2 regions of the Streptomyces sp. V3I8 genome follow, and region 1 is predicted to be linked to the other one. Evidence: riboswitches for the same ligand, from Rfam matches in the RefSeq annotation. Region 1 holds a riboswitch; the other holds the start of a gene.
The links. A riboswitch is a leader RNA that binds a small molecule or an ion and turns the genes downstream of it on or off. The one in region 1 is predicted to bind cyclic di-AMP.
Positions count from the first base shown of each region.

Region 2: another riboswitch for cyclic di-AMP. It lies ahead of QFZ75_RS15230 (C40 family peptidase); the one in region 1 lies ahead of QFZ75_RS18185 (M23 family metallopeptidase).

Region 1 covers NZ_JAUSZL010000002.1:4,132,248-4,143,116, forward strand. Annotated here, with positions in the region: partial or broken gene QFZ75_RS18160 (MFS transporter) at 513-1,938, shown strand; gene lhgO (L-2-hydroxyglutarate oxidase) at 2,127-3,350, shown strand; gene trmB (tRNA (guanosine(46)-N7)-methyltransferase TrmB) at 3,426-4,253, shown strand; gene QFZ75_RS18175 (PrsW family intramembrane metalloprotease) at 4,313-5,614, shown strand; gene QFZ75_RS18180 (aldo/keto reductase) at 5,791-6,735, opposite strand; gene QFZ75_RS18185 (M23 family metallopeptidase) at 6,848-7,909, opposite strand; cyclic di-AMP (ydaO/yuaA leader) riboswitch at 7,921-8,077, opposite strand; tRNA gene QFZ75_RS18190 (tRNA-Met) at 8,382-8,455, opposite strand; gene QFZ75_RS18195 (dihydrofolate reductase family protein) at 8,535-9,674, opposite strand; gene QFZ75_RS18200 (MarR family winged helix-turn-helix transcriptional regulator) at 9,747-10,265, shown strand; gene ribA (GTP cyclohydrolase II) at 10,399-10,869, shown strand, end outside.
Region 2 covers NZ_JAUSZL010000002.1:3,486,632-3,497,500, reverse strand. Annotated here, with positions in the region: gene QFZ75_RS15265 (hypothetical protein) at 1-153, opposite strand, end outside; gene QFZ75_RS15260 (PspC domain-containing protein) at 140-1,585, opposite strand; gene QFZ75_RS15255 (ATP-binding protein) at 1,885-3,168, shown strand; gene QFZ75_RS15250 (response regulator transcription factor) at 3,165-3,947, shown strand; gene QFZ75_RS15245 (hypothetical protein) at 4,740-4,970, shown strand; gene QFZ75_RS15240 (C40 family peptidase) at 5,219-6,280, opposite strand; gene QFZ75_RS15235 (hypothetical protein) at 6,757-7,110, shown strand; gene QFZ75_RS15230 (C40 family peptidase) at 7,169-8,143, opposite strand; cyclic di-AMP (ydaO/yuaA leader) riboswitch at 8,150-8,319, opposite strand; gene pcrA (DNA helicase PcrA) at 8,679-10,869, shown strand, end outside.

The sequences.
Region 1 (10,869 bases):
TTGACTGCGGGAGGCGGGGGCGATATTCAGCCAAATCGGGGATGGACAGACAGCTCCGCACACGCTCCGTGCAGGCTGTGCGCAACGCACAGTCCGGGAGGCGGATGGCGCCTCCCGGACCGGTCCGCCGCCCGCGGGGATGTAGGCGGCGGTGTCCCCCAGCCCACTGGATCCAGTACAGCGGGCCGACCCACGCACCATCCATCGAAGCGCTCCACCGGTGGCCGGAGAAGAGCGCACGGACGGGCGCACTGCCACACACAGGGAGCACGGTACGACGCTCCGTGCTTGCCCGCGGACCACATTCCCGCCATCCGGAACAATGCCCCTTAACGCTTGGGATGCGGCGAACTACCCTGTGTTTGCCTGTGTTTTCGCGGGAGGCATATTCCTGAGGGCTCAGCCACGTGCTTGTGCGGGTGAGGTTCCAGGGACCGGCCCCCCGGGAGGATGCAGCACGAATGCCGCAGGGTCACACCCGCGCGGCAGCCGTCTGTGTCGAGGGGTGGCGCATGTCCAGGGAGCAACGCGGGCCGAACGAAAAACTCGGCGCCGTTCTCGCCCTCGCGGGAATCAGCAACGCAGGACTCGCGCGTCGCGTCAACGACCTTGGCGCACAACGCGGGTTGACTCTTCGCTACGACAAGACGTCGGTGGCGCGCTGGGTGTCGAAAGGCATGGTGCCGCAAGGTGCCGCGCCGCACCTCATCGCCGCCGCCATCGGCCAGAAGCTCGGCCGCCCGGTGCCGCTGCACGAGATCGGCCTGGCGGACGCGGACCCCGCGCCGGAGGTGGGCCTCGCCTTCCCCCGCGACGTGGGACAGGCCGTGCGGTCGGCGACCGACCTCTACCGCCTCGACCTCGCCGGGCGCCGGGCCGGCTCCGGCGGCATCTGGCAGTCGCTCGCCGGTTCCTTCGCGGTGAGCGCGTACGCGACGCCCGCCTCACGGTGGCTGATAACCCCGGCCGACAGCACGGTGGCACGGGACGCCGGCCCGCTGGAGGGTTCCGGGGTGCCGCCGAAAGTCGGCCACAGCGACGTGGTGAAGCTGCGGGAGGCCGCCGAGGACGCCAGGCGCTGGGACTCCAAGTACGGCGGCGGCGACTGGCGTTCGTCCATGGTCCCGGAGTGCTTACGGGTCGAGGCGGCGCCGCTGCTCCTCGCCTCGTACTCGGACGAGGTGGGCCGGGCCCTCTTCGGAGCGAGCGCCGAGCTCACCCGCCTGGCCGGCTGGATGGCCTTCGACACCGGCCAGCAGGAAGCCGCCCAGCGCTACTACATCCAGGCGCTGCGCCTGGCCCGCGCGGCGGCCGACGTACCGCTCGGAGGCTACGTACTGGCCTCCATGTCCCTCCAGGCGACCTACCGCGGCTTCGGCGACGAGGGTGTGGACCTCGCGCAGGCCGCCCTCGAACGCAACCGGGGCCTGGCCACCGCCCGCACGATGAGCTTCTTCCGCCTGGTCGAGGCCCGGGCCCACGCGCGCGCGGGGGACGCCCACGCGGCCGGCGGCGCCCTGAAGGCCGCCGAGGGCTGGCTGGAGCGGGCCCGCGAGGGTGACCAGGACCCGTCCTGGCTCGGCTTCTACTCGTACGACCGTTTCGCGGCCGACGCGGCGGAGTGCTACCGCGACCTGAAGGCTCCGCGGCAGGTGCGCCGCTTCACCGAACAGGCCCTGTCCAAACCGACGGAGGAGTTCGTGCGGTCGCACGGGCTGCGCCTGGTGGGTGTCGGCGGTCGCCGAACTCGAGTCGGGCAACCTCGACGCGGCGTGCGAGCAGGGGGTGCGGGCGGTGGAGGTCGCCGGGCGGATCTCGTCGGCCCGCACGACGGAGTACGTGAAGGACCTCCTGCACCGGCTGGAGCCGTACGGGGACGAGCCGCGGGTCGTCGAGCTGCGGGAGCGGGCCCGGCCGCTGCTCATGGCGCCGGCCTAGTGGCCCAGGCCCCCTTCGTGTCCGCGTGGCCCGCGCCGTCGGAGGGTGCGGGTGCGCCGGGGCCGGTCGCGCGGCTCCCCGCCCTCCTGAAGGCACGCCCCCTGCCCCCTGGACCGGACCCCGCTGCGCTGGTGGTTTAACCGGGTTGTCAGTGGTGCAGGGCAGTATCGGGGGCGGGAGCCGGGAGGATGGGCGGGCTGATGGTGCGGGCAGGCGGTTATGACTGTGATGTCGTCGTGGTCGGTGGGGGGATAGTCGGGCTGTCCACCGCCCACGCGGTGACGCGCGCGGCGCCGGGGACGCGCGTGACCGTGCTGGAGAAGGAGCCCGGCCCGGCCCGCCACCAGACCGGGCGCAACAGCGGGGTCATCCACAGCGGGATCTACTACCGGCCGGGCTCGCTGAAGGCACGGTTCGCTGCGCGGGGCGGCGCCGAGCTGGTGAAGTTCTGCGCCGAGTACGGGATCGCCCACGAGGTGACCGGCAAGCTGATCGTCGCCACGGAGCGGGACGAGCTCCCGCGTCTGCACGCCCTGGTCCAGCGGGGCCGGGAGAACGGCATCCCGGTCCGGGAGCTGGGCCCCACCCAGATCGCCGAGTACGAGCCCGGGGTGCGGGGCCTCGCCGCGATCCACGTCGCCACGACCGGCGTGTGCGACTTCGTGGGTGTGGCGCGCCGGCTCGCGGACGCCTCCGGGGCCCACCTCAGGTACGGCACGAAGGCCGTGTACATCGACCGCCGCCCCGACCGCGGCGTGGCGGTCCGCACGGACGACGGCACGGTCGTGCGCGCCCGTGTCCTGGTGAACTGCGCCGGCCTGCACTGCGACGAGATCGCCCGCCTCACGGGCGACGAACCGCAGATGCGGATCGTCCCCTTCCGCGGCGAGTACTTCACCCTCGCCCGCCCCGACCTGGTCCGCGGCCTCGTCTATCCCGTCCCGGACCCCGCCTTCCCCTTCCTCGGCGTCCACCTCACCCGCGGCATCGACGGCAGCGTCCACGTCGGCCCGAACGCGGTCCCCGCCCTGGCCCGGGAGGGCTACGACTGGCGGACGGTCCGCGCCCGCGACCTGTACTCGTCCCTCAGCTGGCCCGGCTCCTGGCACATGGCCCGCCGCCACTGGCGCTACGGCACCGGCGAGATCAGCCGTTCGGTCAGCAAGGCCGTCTTCGTCCGTTCCGTCCGCCGCCTGCTCCCCGCGGCGACGGCGGACGACCTGGTCCCCGCCCCCGCGGGTGTCCGCGCCCAGGCGGTCCTGCGCGACGGCACCCTGGTGGACGACTTCCTGATCCAGGAGGGCCCCCGCACGGTCCACGTCCTGAACGCCCCCTCCCCCGCGGCGACCGCCTCCCTCCCCATCGGCCGGGAGGTCGCCCGAAGAGCCCTCACCGCCCTCAGAACCGGCTGACCGCGCCGCCACCGGCGCCCGGGCCCGGCCCCACGGCCCCGGCCCACGTCACGGCGGACGTAAAATCGACCCACTGTGTCTGACTCACCCCGCACCCCCGATGCGCGGTCCCCGCGCCCCAGGAGCGAACCCCGCTTCCCCGACGGCCCCCAGCCCGACCCGGCCGGTTCGCACTTCGAGCGCCGGATCCGCAGCTTCCAGCCCCGCCGCAGCCGGGTGACCGCCGGCCAGGCGGACGCGCTGCGACGGCTGTGGCCCAAGTGGGGCCTGGACATCGACGGCAGCCGGACGCTCGATCTCCCCGCCCTGTTCGCGGCGGACATCCCGGTCGTCCTCGAGATCGGTTTCGGCATGGGCGAGACGACCGCCCGCATGGCCGCCGCCGACCCCGGCACCGGCATCCTCGCCGCGGACGTCCACACCCCGGGCCAGGGCAACCTGCTGAACCTCGCGGACCAGGCCGGCCTGTCCAACATCCGCGTGGCCAACGGCGACGCCATCATCCTGCTCCGCGAGATGCTCGCCCCGCACACCCTCGCCGGCCTGCGCGTCTACTTCCCGGACCCCTGGCCCAAGAAGCGCCACCACAAGCGCCGCCTGATCCAGCCGGAGTTCCTCACCCTCGCGGCCTCCCGCCTGCGCCCCGGCGCACTGCTGCACTGCGCGACGGACTGGGAACCGTACGCCGAGGTCATGCTCGACGTCCTGACCGCGCACCCGGACTTCGAGAACACGCAGCCCCCGGACGGCGACGGCTACGCGCCCCGCCCCGACTTCCGTCCCCGGACCCGTTTCGAGGGCCAGGGCCTGGACAAGGGCCACGTGGTGAACGATCTCCTGTTCCGCCGCGTACCGCTGGGTGCGGATGCGGACACCACGGGCAGCGGCAGCACGGACACCTGAGGGCGCCCCCGACGGGGCGCTCTCGCGGGCCGCGCCCCGACCTCGTTAGGGTTTTTGTCATGGCCACCAGCCCCCCACCCCCGGCACCTCCCGGCCTTCCCGGCCTTCCCGCCGAAGGCGCCCGCCAGCACGCCCCCTGGTGGCAGCGCACGTGGGTGCGTTACACCGCGCCGACCACCCTGCTCGCCCTGTCCGGCCTGGTCATCCTTCTGCTGGTCCGCAGACAGACCGGCACGGAGGGCTTCCTGGTGGGCCTCGGCCTCGCCGTGCTGCCCGTCCCGCTGCTCGTCGCCGCGTTCCGCTGGCTGGACCGGGTCGACCCGGGGCCCTGGCGGAACCTTGTCTTCTCCTTCGCCTGGGGCGCCTGCGCGGCCGCGCTGATGGCCATCGTCGCGAACAGTTTCGCGACGCGGTGGATAGCGACGGCCACCGCGGACCCGTCCCACGCGGACACCCTCGGCGCGACGGTGATAGCGCCGGTCGTCGAGGAGTCGGCGAAGGCGGCGGCGGTCCTGCTCGTGTTCCTGTTCCGCAGACGGGACTTCACGGGGATCGTCGACGGCGTGGTGATAGCGGGCGTCACGGCGACCGGCTTCGCGTTCACCGAGAACATCCTCTACCTGGGTACGGCGTTCGGCACCGACCGGCTGACCGGCGACACCGGCATCTTCTCCGTCACGGCGGCGACCTTCTTCGTACGGGTGATCATGTCGCCGTTCGCGCATCCGCTGTTCACGGTGCTGACGGGCATCGGCTTCGGCGTCGCGGCGCTCTCTGCGGACCGCCGGCGGCTGCGCCGCGTGCTGTTCCCCCTCGTCGGGCTGCTGCTCGCGATCGGGACGCACGCGATGTGGAACGGCTCGTCGACGTTCGGGGAGTACGGCTTCTTCGCGGTGTACGCGGTCTTCATGGTCCCGGTGTTCGGGCTGCTGACCTGGCTCGCGGTCTGGACCCGCCAGCGCGCACTCGGGACGGTCCGCGCGGAGCTGCCGTCGTACGCGGTCGCCGGCTGGCTGGCCGCGCCGGAGCCGTTCGTGCTGGGCTCGATGAGGGCGAGGCGGCTGGCCCGCGAGTACGCCACCCGGCACGGCGGGCGGGACGCGGGCCGGGCGGTCGCGGAGTACGAGGCGTACGCGACGTCGCTGGCGTTCCTGCGGCACCGGGGCCGGCGTGGCCGGGTGGGGGCCGACTTCGCCGTGCGGGAACGGGAACTGCTGCAGGAGCTGTGGGCGCGCCGCGAGCCGGCCCGCCCCGCCCTGGCGTACGCGGCCAGGGCGACGGCCCCGCCCCCGGCGCCGTCGCCCTGGCCGGGGTACGGGTACCCGCAGGGTTACCCGGCATACAACCCGTACCGCTCCTGACACCCGCGGCCGCGGGCACCCGGCCGCCGGCATCCGGTGCCGGTATCCGGTGCCGGCCCGTCCGTGGCTGAGCGCGCAGTTCCGCGCGCCCCTGAACGGACCCGCGCGCTCGCCACGGTGCCCGAACGCCGGAGATCCGTGCCCGACGCCGGAGATCCGTGGCCGGCACCGTCGTGTCACTCGGAGGCGAGCGTCAGCTTCGTGAGGTCCGTGTCCGTGAGTTCCAGGTCCGCCACCGCCAGCAGCGCGGGAAGCTGCGCCACCGTGCGGGCGCTGGCGAGCGGTACGGCGACGGTGGGGCGGGACGCCAGCCAGGCCAGGGCCACGGTCGTGATCTCGGCCCCCCGCTCCTGGGCGACCTCGTCGAGCGCGGCCAGCACCCGCTGCCCGCGCGCCGACTCCAGGTGCCTGCCCGCCGCCCCGGCCCGGGCGCTGTCGACCTCGGTGCCGGGCCGGTACTTGCCGGTGAGGAAGCCGGAGGCGAGCCCGTAGTAGGGGATGCCGGCCAGACCGTTCCGCGAGGCGACGTCCCGCAGCGGACCCTCGTACGTGTCACGGGAGACGAGGCTGTACTGGGCCTGCAGCGCCACGTACCGGACGAGGCCCTCGCGGTCGGAGGCGTCCAGGGACTCCTGGAGCCGCTCGGGCGTGATGTTGGACGCGGCGACCGCCCGCACCGTGCCGGCGCGCACGAGCTCGTCCAGGGTCCCGAGAATCTCCTCGACCGGCACGGACGGGTCGTCGTAGTGCGTGTAGTAGAGGTCGATGTAGTCCGTCCCCAGACGGCGCAGCGACGCCTCGGCGGCGGCCTTGAGGGTGCCGGGGGCCAGCCCCTTGTACCGGGGGTGGGCGCCGGCCTTCGTCGCGACCAGGACGTCGGCGCGGTTGCCGCGCGCGGCCAGCCACTCGCCGATGACGGTCTCGGACTCGCCGCCCTCGTTGCCCGGCGCCCAGGACGAGTACGTGTCGGCGGTGTCCACGAAGTTGCCGCCGGCGGCGGTGTACGCGTCGAGGACGGCGAAGGACCCGGCCCGGTCGGCGGTCCAGCCGAAGACGTTGCCCCCGAGAGCGAGCGGGAAGACCTCGAGGTCGGACGAACCCAGCGTGCGGAGAGAAGTCATGCGTACGGCAACGGCCGTGACGGACGGCCGTATTCCATTCCGCACCTCCGGGCGTTTCGCGGAGAGACGCCCCTCACGAGTCTCCGCGAGTCCCCGCGAGCCCTCCGGGATCCTACGGAGTGAGCCCGTTGCCCCGCAGCCAGGCCATCGGGTCGATCCCGCTGCCGCCGCTGGTGTGGACCTCGAGGTGCAGGTGCGCCCCGGTGACGTTGCCGGTCGCGCCCACGCGACCGATGACGTCGCCCGTGCTGACCTTCTGCCCGACGCTGACGCCGATCGACGACTGGTGGGCGTACCAGAGCTCCGTGCCGTCGTCGAGCGTGAGGACCGTGCGGTAGCCGTACGAACCGCTCCAGCCGGCCTCCGTGATCGTGCCGCTGTGGATCGCCTTGAGCGGGGTACCCGTGGGAGCGGCGAAGTCCAGACCCGTGTGCTGGCCGGAGGACCACAGCGAGCCGGACTGCCCGAAGGTCGAGGTGATCGTGTACGAGGAGGTGGGCAGCGTGAACTGCTTGGCGAGCTCGGCGAGGCGCGCGGCCTCCGCCTTCGCCGCGGCCTCCTCCTTCTTCTTCTTCTCGGCCGCGGCGGCCTTGGCCTTCGCCGCGTCCTGCTCCTTGGCCGCCAGCGTGGCGGCCTTCTTCGCGGCGGCGGCCTCGGCGACCTGCTGGGCCTCGCGGTCCACCTGGTCCTGCTGGAGCTCGGCCTGGAGCATGATGCGGGCGCGCAGTGCCTCGCCGGCGTCCGCGTTGCCCTGCTCGGCGTCGGCGGTGGTGAGACCGGCGGCGGTGAGCGGGGTGCTGGAGCCCTCGGGGGCCTTGTCGTCCTCGTCCGAGATCAGCGAGCCGACGTTCGGCAGGTCGGGGATCGAGATCGACACCGGCGGCTTGCCGGTCTGCGCGGAGGCCATGCCGCCCGCGCCGACGGCGGCTATGACACCGACGCCCAGAACGGTGGAGCTGCGGGCGAGCCCTCCGCCGCGCTGCTTGGAGACACGGTGCTTGCCGCGGACGGGAACGACGGTCTCCGCGCTGGGGTTCCAGACCTCGAAGGTCTCGTCGTCCCTGCGGGCGCCGTAGGCGAAGGTGTAGGTGTCGGGCTTCTTGTCGCCCGAGGTCTCCCCCGTCACCTCGTCCGGTATGAACGTGGGCATGGGGGCAGGCCGGTTTGACGCCACGTGGGCGCGCTCCTTTCCTTCCTTCTCGCCTACCGGGTTAGCTGACGGGTTTGGAGCAGGAAGGTCTCCTACGCGCGTCAACCACGGTGTCTCCACCGCGAAAGACGAGCGATTCACCCCATGTAGGTGGTTCCCCGGTTCCCTTGCGGGATTCGGCACGTGCGCACGGAGCCGTCTCTTGTGACGGCTGGGACGACCGCGCTGCGTTATCGAACGTTAATAGACCCGGGCACCTGATTCCAAGCTGTTCTTGATGATCGTTACGGCTCCCGGCCTGGACGTACGGGACATGAGAGGTTCAAACCGGGCGAGTCGATCGGGTTTCACAGGTACCACTTTTATTGATGGTGCGTCAGTTGTTATGCGCAGGGGTGCCGTTCGACTACCGCGGGTGATATGGCGTCTGCGGCCTGCGGACCGCACGAAAACACCTGAGGCCGGAATCCATTGGATTCCGGCCTCAGGCCTTCAGTAGCGGGGACAGGATTTGAACCTGCGACCTCTGGGTTATGAGCCCAGCGAGCTACCGAGCTGCTCCACCCCGCGTCGTTGAAACCAGTGTACGCCATCCGCGGGGTCCGGAGCACACGGGTGGATCCCGGGTGGATCCGCGGTGGACACCGGCTCAGCCGAGGTGCCGGTTGGGCGCCTTCGCCGCGGCCTCGTACGCGGACAGCACGAGGACGTCGGCGCCCGCCGCGGCCAGCAGGCCGTTCCCGTCCGCCGCCGCCACGAAGGTGTCGGGCTCGCGCCAGGCGGTGACGACCCGGCGCACGCCCGCGTCGAGGATCAGCCGGGCGCAGGGGGAGGGCCGTGAGGCGCGGCGGGCGCAGGGTTCCAGGCTGCTGTAGACCGTGGCGTCCGGGAGCCGCGGGTCGCCGGGGGCGATCTTGGCGAGCGCGGCCTCCTCGGCATGCTCGACGGGGTCGGACTCACGGGAGTACCCGCGGGCCAGCTCCGTGCCGTCGGCCGCGACGACGACCGCGCCGACGCTGAACGCGGTCCGCGAGGGCGGGCACTCGGCGGCGAGTTCGCAGGCGAGCCGCAGCCAGCGGTGGTCGGCGGCGGCGGGGACGGGTCCGGTGCCGGGTGCGGTGGGCACGTACCGCATGAGCACCACGTCCCCCACCGGCCGGGTCTCGACCAGGCGCATACGGCTGCGGGGGCCGCCGGGGTACGCGCCGGACCCGAACAGCTTCGGCGCGTGCGGCTGCCCCACCACGAGGGGCGCGAGGGCGAGCTGCAGTTCGTCGGCGAGCCCCTGCTGGAGGAGCTGGGTGTGCACCCGGCCGCCGCCCTCGACCATGAGCCGGCGGACGCCGCGGACGTCGTGGAGGTGGCTGAGCACGGCGCGCCAGTCCAGGCCGGGACCGACGGGTACGACGTCGACGTCCAGCCCGCGCAGCGCGTCGGCGGCCGCCACGGCACCCTCCTCGGTGGTGTAGACGATCTTCTCGCCGCCGGTGGACCAGAAGTTGGCGTCGGGGTCGAGGTCGCCGGTGCCGCTGACGGTGACCTTCAGCGGGTACTCCGGGCGGCCGGCGGCGACGCGGGCGGCGCGGCGCTCGGCGGAGTTGACGAGGAGGCGGGGGTTGTCGGCGCGCAGGGTGCCGGCGCCGACCAGGATGGCGTCGGAGTCGGCCCGCACCTCGTCGACCCGGTCGAAGTCCGCCGGGCCGGAGAGCAGCAGCCGTTCGGGGCCGGTGTCGTCCAGGCGGCCGTCGAGGGAGACGGCGGCGGACAACAGGACGTAGGGGTGGGGCATGGACTCGCTCTCCTTCTCACGGGCCGCGGGCCCGCGATTGGTTCAAGTTTGAAACAAACCTACACTGGAGGCATGACGACCCGCTGGCTCACCCCCGAGGAGCAGCGCGCCTGGCGCGCCTACATCGCCGCCTCCCACCTCCTGGAGGACGCGATCGACCGGCAGCTCCAGCAGGAGGCCGGCATGCCGCACCTGTACTACTCCATCCTGGCCAACCTCTCCGAGGCACCGGACCGCCGGCTGCGCATGACCGACCTGGCCGAGCGGACGAAGATCACCCGCAGCCGTCTCACGTACGCGGTGACCCGTCTGGAGAAGGACGGGGCGGTACGCCGTGAAGGATGCCCCGGTGACAAGCGCGGCAGCATCGCCGTCCTGACCGACGAGGGCATGACGCTGCTGGAGCGCACGGCGCCCGGCCACGTCGAGACCGTCCGCGCGACGCTCTTCGACCACCTCACGCCGGAGCAGGTCGGGCAGCTGGAGGAGATGTTCACGGGTGTGGCGCGCGGCCTGCAGGGCGAGGAACCGGGAGCGACGGCCCCGGACGACCTCCCCTGGCGCCGCCGCTCGTCGGGCCCCTGCGCATAGCGGCAGCCACCGCACCGGGCGACTCCCTGCTTCCCCCGTCACCATTGCTTTAACTTTAAAACATGAGTAGGGTCCCGACTCGAGGATCTGCTTCAAATCTGAAGCAGATGAGGACCGTGGACCGGAGAGCCGCATGCCCGACCATCCCGCCGCCACCCAGCGCTCACGCGTCCGGGTGCCCCTGCGCTTCCATGACGGTTACGGCGTCGACGCCGAACTGGTCACCTTCCACGGTCTGACCGACGGCCAGGAACACGTGGCGGTGATCCTCGGCGACCCGGCCGGCGCGACGCCCCTGGTGCGCCTGCACTCCGAGTGCCTGACGGGCGACGCCTTCGGCTCGTCCCGCTGCGACTGCGGCCCGCAACTGCGCGAGGCCGTCGAGCAGATCGCCGAGCACGGCGGCGTGCTCCTCTACCTCCGCCAGGAGGGCCGCGGCATAGGCCTCTACAACAAGCTCGACGCGTACGCGCTGCAGGACGGAGGCCTCGACACGTACGCCGCCAACGCGGCCCTGGGCCTGCCCGAGGACGCCCGGGACTACACGGCGGCGGCCCAGATGCTCACAGCCCTCGGCATCGGGGAGCTGGACCTCCTGTCCAAC
Region 2 (10,869 bases), 650 kb from region 1:
GGCCGCCAGGCACAGCCCTCCGGTGACGAGCGGGACCACCGCGAACCACGGGGTGTCCCAGAGGCCGCCCGCGTCGCCCGCGTAGACGACTCCGGTGAGAGCGACGAAGAAGCCCGCGATGAACCGGCCGGGCTGGAACTCATGACGCAGCACGGACGACCTCCGCCTGTCCGAGGCCGACTTCGAGAGTGAGGTCGAGCGTGCCGCCGTCCTCGCTCCCGCCCGCAGGCCTGAGTGTCAGTTGCTTGTGCTTGCCCGGAGCCACGTCCACGTCCTCTTTGTCGTCACCGGGCAACTGGATGTCGCCCACGCCCACTTCGACGTCCAACTTCACCGTCGCGTCCTTCGGTACGACCACCCTGAACTGCCCCACGCCCACCTCGGCGTTCGTCGTCACGGTCTGCCCCTTGGCGAGGTCGATCCGGCTGAGGTCGAGCGTGCCGACACCCGCGCCGAGGTCGTACTGCTCCTCGACGACGGCCGCCGTGGCCGGTGCCCAGTCCGCGCGCTGCCAGTGCGTGCCGATGTCCTTCGGCAGTGCCGTCGAGCCCGCCAGCAGGCCCGCTGTGAGGACCGAGAAGAAGACCAGCCCCGCTCCCGTGCGCCCGAGGAACGCGCTGACCGCCATCCCCAGGCCGAGCACCACCAGCGCGCAGGCCAGGCCGGTCTGCAGGCTGGTGCCGAGTATGTGGTCGTCCCAGGTCAGGCTCGTCCCGACGACGCCCGCGAAGAGGGCGAGCAGGACCACTCGGCCGCCGATCCAGCGCGGCCCGCGCGGCTTCGGGGCGTGCGCCCGTATGTCCCGGCCGACGATGCCGCGCGCGATGGCGGTCGCCGCCGCGATGTCACGGTCCCGAGTGCTCTTGGGACCCCACAGATAGCCCGTGCCGCCCACGTACGTCCCGTCCTTGACGATGGGCTCGCGCCACCAGGAGGGGAAGGCGACGGGCACGGGCGGAGCCTGCGCCTCCGGCGGGGCGTCGGCGACGGCCTGCGCGGCGATGGGACCGCCCCGGCCCGGGCGCGGCCGGGAGCTGGGGGAGGGGTCGGGGGCGTCGGCGCCGCGCTGCCGCGACCAGTAGCCGGCGCCCGCGAGGAGCAGGGACAGGAACACCGCGAAGGTCAGTACGCCGCTGTTGTTCAGCATGGAGAGGAACACCCCGCAGCCGACCAGGGCGAACAGCACACCGGTCAGCGCCTGGCCGTCCACGCGGCCGGTGAGGAGCTTGCGCACCTCGTTCTCCTCCTCGTCGTCGTACGGGACGAAGAGCCACGCGAAGCCGTAGAAGATGAGGCCGAGGCCGCCGGTCGCCGAGAGCACCGCGAGCACGATCCGGAAGATCACCGGGTCCATGTCGCACTGCCGCCCGAGCCCGGCGCACACCCCGCTCAGCATCCTGTGCCGCCGGTCGCGCCGGAACCTGCGCGGGACCTCGGGCGCCACCGGGTCCGCGACCCCCCCTCTGCCTCCGGGCGCGCGGGGCCCCGCGCCCACGGGCGCCGGGGCGTCCGCGGGCACGGCGTCCTGCGGCTCGGCGCCCGGACCGGGCCCCGGCCCCGCCGCGGCGTGCTGCTGATCGCTCATACGTCCATGGTGACGGCCGCGAGGGCTCCGCGGCAGTCCGGACGACCCTGGCCGAACCCTGAATTCCACCCCGGGCCGACCCTCATACCGGCGGCATCCGCCGCCGGGGCTCCCCGGCAGGCGGCCGGAGGCCCGATGGGGCAGCGGCCGAAGACCCGGCCCGGCGGTTGCCGAGGACCCGATGCGACAGCGACCGAAAGCCCGACCGGGCAGCGGTCGGAGGGCGGGAGAGAAGATCAGGGGAGTCTCGGGGGTCGACCCTGATGCCCGGTGGCGCCGGGCGTGTGAACATCGATGGCATGCCGGAAGCCGCAGCCCTGACCGTCGAGGACCCGCGGCCGCCGCGCAAGCTCTACCGCAGCAGCGACGGACGCTGGCTCGGGGGCGTGGCGCGGGGGCTCGCGGGGCACCTCGGCCTGCCCGTGATCTGGGTGCGGCTGGTCTTCGCGGGCCTGTTCATGGCGGACGGCCTCGGGGCCCTGCTGTACGCGTCGTTCTGGTTCTTCGTCCCGCTCGGCGTCGGGGGAGTGGACGCCGAGCGGCCCCCCGCCCTCGCCACCGAGACCGCGCCCGACGGCCGCCGCAGGCTCGTGGCGCGCAAGCCCGACAAGGGACAGATCGTCGCGCTGCTCGCGATGGTCGTCGTCACCATGGTCTTCGTGGGGAACGTCGACCTGAGCGGCGGCGCCAAGGCCTACCTCTGGCCCACCGTCCTGGTCGGCGCGGGCGTCGCCCTGGTCTGGCGCCAGGCGGACAACGCGCGCCGGGCCCGCTGGATGGCGGTCGGCCGCCGCAAGCGCACGATCACCCTGCTCCGTTCCGCCGCCGGGGTCCTGCTCGTCGCCGCGGGCGTCTCCGGGATATTCGTGCTGCAGGGCTCCGCCGCCCACCTCGGTTCGGTCCTGCAGGCCGCGCTCGCCGTCCTCGTCGGAATAGCGCTGCTGGCCGGTCCGTATCTCGTGCGGATGACCCAGGACCTCTCCGAGGAGCGCCTGATGCGCATCCGCGCGCAGGAGCGGGCCGAAGTCGCCGCCCACGTCCACGACTCGGTGCTGCACACGCTGACGCTGATACAGCGCAACGCGGAGAACGCGAGCGAGGTCCGGCGCCTCGCCCGCGCCCAGGAGCGCGACCTGCGCAACTGGCTCTACAAACCGGAGGGCACCGGCAAGGACGAGGCGGAGGAGCCCGGCACCCTCGCCGAGGCCGTCAAGCGCAGTGCGGCGGAGGTGGAGGACAAGCACGGGGTCCCCATCGAGGTCGTGGTCGTCGGCGACTGCCCGCTCGACGACCGGGTCGGCGCCCAGATGCAGGCCGCGAGGGAAGCCATGGTGAACGCGGCCAAGTACGGTGGCGAGGGCGGCGCGGTGCAGGTCTTCGCGGAGGTCGAGGGGAGGACCGTCTTCGTGTCGGTCCGGGACCGCGGTCCCGGATTCGACCTGGACTCGATACCCACCGACCGCATGGGCGTCAGAGAATCGATCATCGGCCGCATGGAGCGCAACGGCGGTACGGCCAGGCTGCGCGCGGTGCCGGACGGCGGCACGGAGGTCGAGCTGGAGATGGAGAGGGCACAGACATGAGCGACGCGAACGAACCGACCGGGACAACCGGGGCGACCGGGGCGACCGGGGCGAACGCCGGCGCGACGGGCGCGACCGGTGCGGCCGAGGGTCCGGCGGAAGCCGGACCCGGTCCCGGGCGGCGGGTGCGCGTGGTGCTCGTCGACGACCACCGCATGTTCCGTACGGGGGTCCAGGCGGAGATCGGGGAGACCGCGCGGACCGGCGTCGAGGTGGTCGGCGAGGCCGCCGACGTCGACCAGGCGGTCACGGTGATCACCGCGACCCGCCCCGAGGTCGTCCTGCTCGACGTCCACCTGCCGGGTGGCGGAGGCGTCGAAGTGCTGCGCCGCTGCGCGCCGTTGATGTCCGACGCCGAGCGACCGGTCCGGTTCCTCGCGCTGTCCGTGTCGGACGCCGCGGAGGACGTCATCGGGGTGATCCGGGGCGGCGCCCGCGGCTACGTGACGAAGACGATCACCGGCACGGACCTGGTCGACTCCGTCTTCCGCGTCCAGGACGGCGACGCCGTCTTCTCCCCCCGCCTGGCCGGCTTCGTCCTCGACGCCTTCGCCTCCACCGACGCCCCGCCGGTCGACGAGGACCTCGACCGCCTCACCCAGCGCGAGCGCGAGGTCCTGCGCCTGATCGCCCGCGGTTACGCGTACAAGGAGATCGCGAAGCAGCTCTTCATCTCGGTCAAGACGGTCGAGTCCCACGTCTCGGCGGTCCTGCGCAAGCTCCAGTTGTCCAACCGCCACGAGCTGACACGCTGGGCGACGGCACGACGACTGGTGTGACACGACGACTGGTGCGGCACGACGACTGGTGCGACGGGACCGGCAGGGCCCCGAAGCCGCGCGACCGTCCGGCGGGCACGTGCGCGATCACGCCGATACCCTGTGCGCGACGACGCGCCCGGCCGTCAGCCTGATATCCGCGTCCAGGGCAGCGTCCAGAGCCCGCAACGGGCCGACGGCGGGGCCCGGTTCCGCCCTCCCCGATGGGTCACCACGGTCCGAGACCTCGGCAGAGGGGTGCGCCGCTCCCGTGTCCGTGGCCACCCCCGCTGACGTATCGCCCCAGGAGCTGGAGCAAGAGGTCGATCGGGCCGGACAAGCCCCTCAGGCCGAGGGGCCCGGGTCCGCAGGGCGGGCTCGCCGCTCCCTCGCGTACGAGGCGCTCGCCCGGCGCGGGCGCGTAGAGCCTCGCTCGGTGCTCTCCGCCGTCGACTGTGCCGCCCTCGAAGAACTCGCCTCCGACTGGCTCGCCCGTGGTGCGACACGGGCCGGTCTGACGCGGTCCCTCGTCGCCGGGCTTCCCGAGCCGGTGCACTCGCCCCGCGCGCTCGTACAGCGGCGGCTGCGCGACAAGATGCCACCCCAGCCTGGCCGAGGCGACCAGGCGGCGTCCTGGCATTTCAGGTCACCCGGCCCAGCTTCCCGCCGTGGAGGTGGCGTCGGTGGACCGGATCGTCGCCGACGCCATGGGGTACATAGTGACCATGTTCTTCCCTGCGCAGCCGCAGCCCTGGGCCCTGTCCGAAAAATGATCTCGCCGGTCGTTCACCGCGCTCTTGAGGGAGGCCGTTCATGCTTTCGGCGCTGCTGGGGATCCTGGGAGGCGTACTTCTGCCCGTCGCTGTCCTTTTGCTGATCATCGGCAGGTCATGGCTCTGGGGCCCCGGGGCGCTGGAACTGCCTTGGCGTCTCCTCTTCGTCCTGGTCCTCGTCGTGCTTTTCGCAGTGAGTGGTCTGGCGCTGTGGGCCGATGCCGACTGCGGCGCCGACTGCCAGCCGGTGGTGACGCCGGTGTTCCCCTGACCGGGAAGTTGCGAAGGAGCCTCCGCCGGGGCTCGGCGGGCGGATACCCGTCGGGCCCCGAGCGCGAGAAGTGCAAGGCCGGACACCGCATCGAGTGCCGGATCGGCCTGCTCAAGCAGGCCCGTGGCGTCGTGACGCGCCAGCTACGACAAGCGTGCCGTCCGCTTCGGAACGACCGTCCGACTCACCCTCGTACGGCAATCCCTGTGACCCTGCCTCCTCACGTCACCTGCCTCACACCACCTGCCTCACACCACCCGTGTCGCCCCCGCGAACGGCATCTCGTCGATCGGGGCCACCCGTACCGGTGCCGACGGGTTCGGTGCGTGCACCATCCGGCCGTTGCCCACGTACAGCCCCACATGGCTGATGCCCGAGTAGAAGAACACCAGGTCGCCGGGGCGGAGTTCGGAGCGCGCGATGCGCCGCCCCGCGTCGATCTGCGCGTACGTCGTCCGGGGCAGTTCGATGCCCGCGGAGCGGTACGCGGCCTGCATGAGGCCGGAGCAGTCGAAGGCGTCCGGACCGGTGGCGCCCCACACGTATGGGCTGCCGAGCTTCCCGTACGCGTAGGAGACGGCCGCCGCCGCACGGGAGTCGGAGGCGGCCGCGGGGGAGCCCGTGCCGAGGCCGCGCGGGGCCGGGCCGGTGCGTGAGGCGCGCGCGATGTCCGGGTTGTCGGCACCGATGCGCGCCCGGTCCCCGTCCGGCAGGCGCGCGAGCAGTTCGCGCGCCTCGCCGAGCTTCCCGGTGACCGTCTTCTTGTGCCGCTTCAGGTCGGCCCGGTGTGCTTCCAGCGCGGTCAGTTCGACGTGTGCGGCACCGCGCAGCCGCTCGATGTCGCGCAACTGGGTGCGTACACGGGACACCGTCGTCGCCTGCCTGCTGCCGGCCCGCTCGGCGAACGCGGCGCCGTCCAGGTACTGATCGGGGTCCGAGGAGAGCATCAGTGCCAGTGAGGGATCGACGCCTCCGTCCCGGTACTGGGCACTGGCCAGCGAACCGAGCACGTCACGCTCGGAGTTGAGCCGCTCCGTCTTGCGGGCCGCCTCGTCCTGCAGGGTGCCGAGCCGGTCCGCGGCCTTCGTGGACTTCTCCTTGGCCCCGTTGTACTTCTCGGTGGCGGCCTCCGCCTCCTGGTACAGCTTGTCGACCTTGGCCTTCACCTGCGCCGGTGTCAGCTCGGGCGCCGCGACTCCCGTCCCGCTGAAGCCGGTCGCGCCCGCCGCGCCCGCGAGGGCGACGGTGAAGGCGGTACGGGCCGTGCCGCCGCCGAACGAGCGCTGCCTGGGCCTGCGGTGTGCTGCCACGTGCGATCCACGTTCCTTCCGTAGGGCCGGTCGTACGTCCGGCGGCGGCCCGCACAGGGGGAGCGGGACGCCGCCGGACCTTTCTGGCGGTGGTGCCGACCGCCGCCCCTGGCCAGGGCGGATGTGGTGGGGAGCCGGGCACCTGGGGAAGGACGCTAAACCTGGCCGCACACCCTTGGTAACGCCATGCACGGAAGTGATGGCATCCGGTCACAGGGCGACCGGGTGCGACCGTGATCCGGGCCCGGCGTCACCGGCTTGGCGTAGCGCCGTGACCGATACGCGCGTTGGGGGCCGGCGAAGGACCGGACGGTGCTACGGGCGGAAGCCGGAGCCGGAGCCGGAGCCGGAGCCGGAGCCGGAACCGGAGCCGGAGCCGGGCATCGGGGTCGGAGGCCAGGGCCAGGGCCGGGGATCGAGGTTCCGTCCGGGCCGGTGCGAGTCGGCGTACCGGCGCCCGGTTAGGGTCCGGGCTCATGGACGTACTCATTCATGTCTTCGTCGCCCTGCACATCATCGGCATCGCCGCCCTGCTGGGCGGCTTCCTCACGCAGATGAAGGCCATGGGCGACGGCACGGCCCGCTTCACCCCCGCCATGCTGCACGGCGCGCTGACCATGCTGGTCACGGGCGCGGTCCTCGTCGGCCTCAACCAGGCCGACGACCAGAGCGTCGACAACATCAAGATCGGCGTGAAGCTGGCCCTGCTGATCGTGATCCTCGGCCTCGTCTACGTGCAGCGCGACGAGGAGAAGATCGACAAGCGCCTGTTCGCCCTCGTGGGCGGACTGACCACGGTGAACATCTTCATCGCCCTGCTCTGGACCTGAACAGGACGATGAGGGCCGGGCACCAGGGGCCGTCCCCCCGGTGCCGGGCGCCGGTGGCCTACGTCGGTCGCACCACGCTGTGGATCGGCATGGAGTGGATCGACTCCTCGCGGACGTACGCGCCCGGCTTCGGGGCGTGGATCATCATGCCGTCGCCGACGCAGATGCCGACGTGGCTGATGTCGTCGTAGAAGAAGACGAGGTCACCGGGGCGGGCGCTGTCCACGGAGACCGCCGTGCCGGTCCCCACCTGGTCCCACGTCGTACGCGGAAGAGTCACGCCGGCGGCCTTCCAGGCGGCCTGGGTGAGCCCGGAGCAGTCGTACGAGCCGGGGCCGCTCGCGCCCCACACGTACGGCTTGCCGATCTGGGCGCGGGCGAAGGCGAGCGCCTCGGCGGCCTTGGCCGCTTTGACCGCCTGCCTCTCCCGCTCGATCGCGGCGAGCCGGGCCTCCTCCTCGGCGGTCAGCCGCGCGAGGATCCCGCGTGCCTCGGCGAGCTTGCGCTGCACGTCCGCCTTGGACGTCTTCAGCGCGTTCTCCGTGGTGGTGAGCGTCTCCAGGCCCTCGGACGCCTGCTGCCGCTTCGTCGTCGTGGCGGCCCGCCGTGTCACGTAGTCGTCGACGGCCTGCTTCTGCCGGGCGGTGAGCCGGTTCATCAGCCGGGTCCGGTCGAAGTAGTCCTGCGGGTTGTCCGCCGCCAGGAGCGCGGCGCTGTCGGGGGCGGCGGCGCCCGTGCGCTTCGCCACGTCGCCGAGGAGGGTGTCGACGCGCCGGCGCTGCCTGGTGGTCCGCTCCTTGGCCGCGTTGTACTTCTCGGTGGCCGTGACCGCCCGCTGGTAGAGGTCGTCGATCTTCTTCCGGACTTCCTCCGTGCTCGGCCGGGTGTTCTCCGCGTCCGGTGCGGGCTCCGCGGCCGGCGAGGCGTCCGCCGTCTGGGAGAGCAGGGCCACCGAGGCCGGTGCGGCGGTGGCGGGAGCCGGCGTCCGCATGCCCAGGGGACCGCTGGACCGCGCTCTGCGGTGTGGCGCCACGAGGGCGTCTCCTTCCGTCATCCGCCTACCGGGTTAGCTGTCGGGTTCGGGCGGGTGCTTCGGAAGGTTTGCCCTACGGCCCTGGTCCCGTGCGGGAGTCGGACCGATTCACCCCGTGATCGGTGGGTCCCCGGTTCCGGTGCCACGAGGGCGCACGGATTCGGCGGAGGGCGCCCGGCCCGGCGTTGTTCGCCGGTGCGGGTCGAGCGACCTGATCGAAAGTTAGCCAATTCGTGTGGCACCTGTGAAGTTTGATGTTCGATATGCCCGATACATTTTCGTGACCTGGGCTCCGAGTGTCGTTCGACGGCGGCGATTTGGCATGGTGTGCGATCGGTTGTCTTGGGTGGTGTGCGTGTGGGGCGTGCGTGTGCGGCGCGCGTACCTGTCCGCGGGTGCGTGGTGGCCGGTCGCGCAGTTCCGCGCGCCCCTTACCGATTTCCTTGGTCGCACAGCGTGGCCGGAGCGTAATTTTCGGTGAGGGTCTGGTGGGTGGGAGCGGGGTGTCGGTGGGGGCGCCTAGACTCGGAGAGCGATGAGCAGCCTCTTTGACGACAGCTTCCTGGCGGACCTCAAGCCCTCCCGGGCCCATGAGGAAGAGCCCCCGCCGCCACCCGAGGACGAGGCGCCGGACCCCGGCGCGGACGACCTGTTCGGCGGGCGCTTCGACGCGCCTCCGCCCAGGGACGGCTACTACCGCGACGGCGCCCCGAGGCCGCTCGTGGACCCGGCCGCGCTCCTGGACGGGCTGAACGAGAACCAGCGCGCGGCGGTGGTCCACCAGGGATCGCCCCTGCTCATCGTCGCCGGCGCCGGTTCCGGCAAGACCAGGGTGCTCACCCACCGCATCGCCCACCTGCTGGGCGAGCGCAAGGTGCACCCCGGCCAGATCCTCGCGATCACCTTCACGAACAAGGCCGCGGGCGAGATGAAGGAGCGCGTCGAGCAGCTCGTCGGCCCGCGGGCGAACGCGATGTGGGTGATGACCTTCCACAGCGCCTGCGTACGGATCCTGCGCCGCGAGAGCAAGAGGCTCGGCTTCACGTCGTCCTTCTCGATCTACGACGCCGCCGACAGCAAGCGCCTCATGGCCCTGGTCTGCCGCGACCTCGACCTCGACCCCAAGCGCTTCCCGCCGAAGTCCTTCAGCGCCAAGATCTCGAACCTGAAGAACGAGCTGATCGACGAGGAGGACTTCGCCGCCCAGGCGGCCGACGGCTTCGAGAAGTCCGTCGCCCAGGCGTACGCGATGTACCAGTCGCGGCTGCGCGAGGCGAACGCACTGGACTTCGACGACCTGATCATGACGACGGTCAACCTCCTGCGCGCCTTCCCGGACGTCGCCGAGCACTACCGCCGCCGCTTCCGGCACGTCCTCGTGGACGAGTACCAGGACACGAACCACGCGCAGTACTCCCTCGTCCGGGAGCTCGTCGGCAGCGCCACGGACCCCGCCGCCGGTTCCGCCGCGCATCCCGGGGACGTACCGCCGGGAGAGGTGCTGCCGGGGGAGGGCGACCTCCCGCCCGCCGAGCTGTGCGTCGTCGGTGACGCCGACCAGTCGATCTACGCCTTCCGCGGCGCGACGATCCGCAACATCCTCCAGTTCGAGGAGGACTACCCGAACGCGACGACGATCCTCCTGGAGCAGAACTACCGCTCCACGCAGACGATCCTCACCGCCGCCAACGCGGTCATCGAGCGCAACGAGTCCCGCCGCCCCAAGAACCTGTGGACCAACGCGGGCGCCGGCGCGCGCATCACGGGCTACGTCGCCGACACCGAGCACGACGAGGCGCAGTTCGTCGCCGACGAGATAGACCGCCTCACCGACGCGGGTGACGCGAAGGCCGGCGACGTCGCCGTCTTCTACCGTACGAACGCGCAGTCCCGTGTCTTCGAAGAGGTCTTCATCCGGGTCGGCCTGCCCTACAAGGTTGTCGGCGGCGTCCGCTTCTACGAGCGCAAGGAGGTCCGCGACGTCCTCGCGTACCTGCGCGTGCTCGCGAACCCCGAGGACTCCGTACCGCTGCGCCGCATCCTGAACGTGCCCAAGCGCGGCATCGGCGACCGCGCCGAGGCGATGATCGACGCGCTCGCCCAGCGCGAGAGGATCAGCTTCCCGCAGGCGCTGCGCCGCGTCGACGAGGCGTACGGCATGGCGGCCCGCTCGACGAATGCCGTCAAGCGGTTCAACACGCTGATGGAGGACCTCCGTACGATCGTCGAGTCCGGCGCGGGCCCGGCGACCGTCGTCGAGGCGATCCTCGAACGCACCGGCTATCTCGCCGAGTTGCAGAGCTCCACCGACCCGCAGGACGAGACCCGCATCGAGAACCTCCAGGAACTCGCCTCCGTCGCGCTGGAGTTCGAGCAGGAGGCGGCCGGCGGCGCTGGTGCGAGCACGGATGAGGGCGAGGACGGCGCGGGCGAAGGCGACGGCGGTGACGGCGAGACGCCGGCCGGGCTCGCCGCCTTCCTGGAGCGGGTGGCCCTGGTCGCCGACTCCGACCAGATCCCCGACGAGGACGAGGACGGCTCGGGTGTCATCACCCTGATGACCCTGCACACCGCCAAGGGCCTCGAGTTCCCGGTCGTCTTCCTGACCGGCCTGGAGGACGGCGTCTTCCCGCACATGCGCGCCCTCGGCCAGACCAAGGAGCTGGAGGAGGAGCGGCGGCTCGCGTACGTCGGCATCACGCGTGCGCGGGAGCGGCTCTACCTGA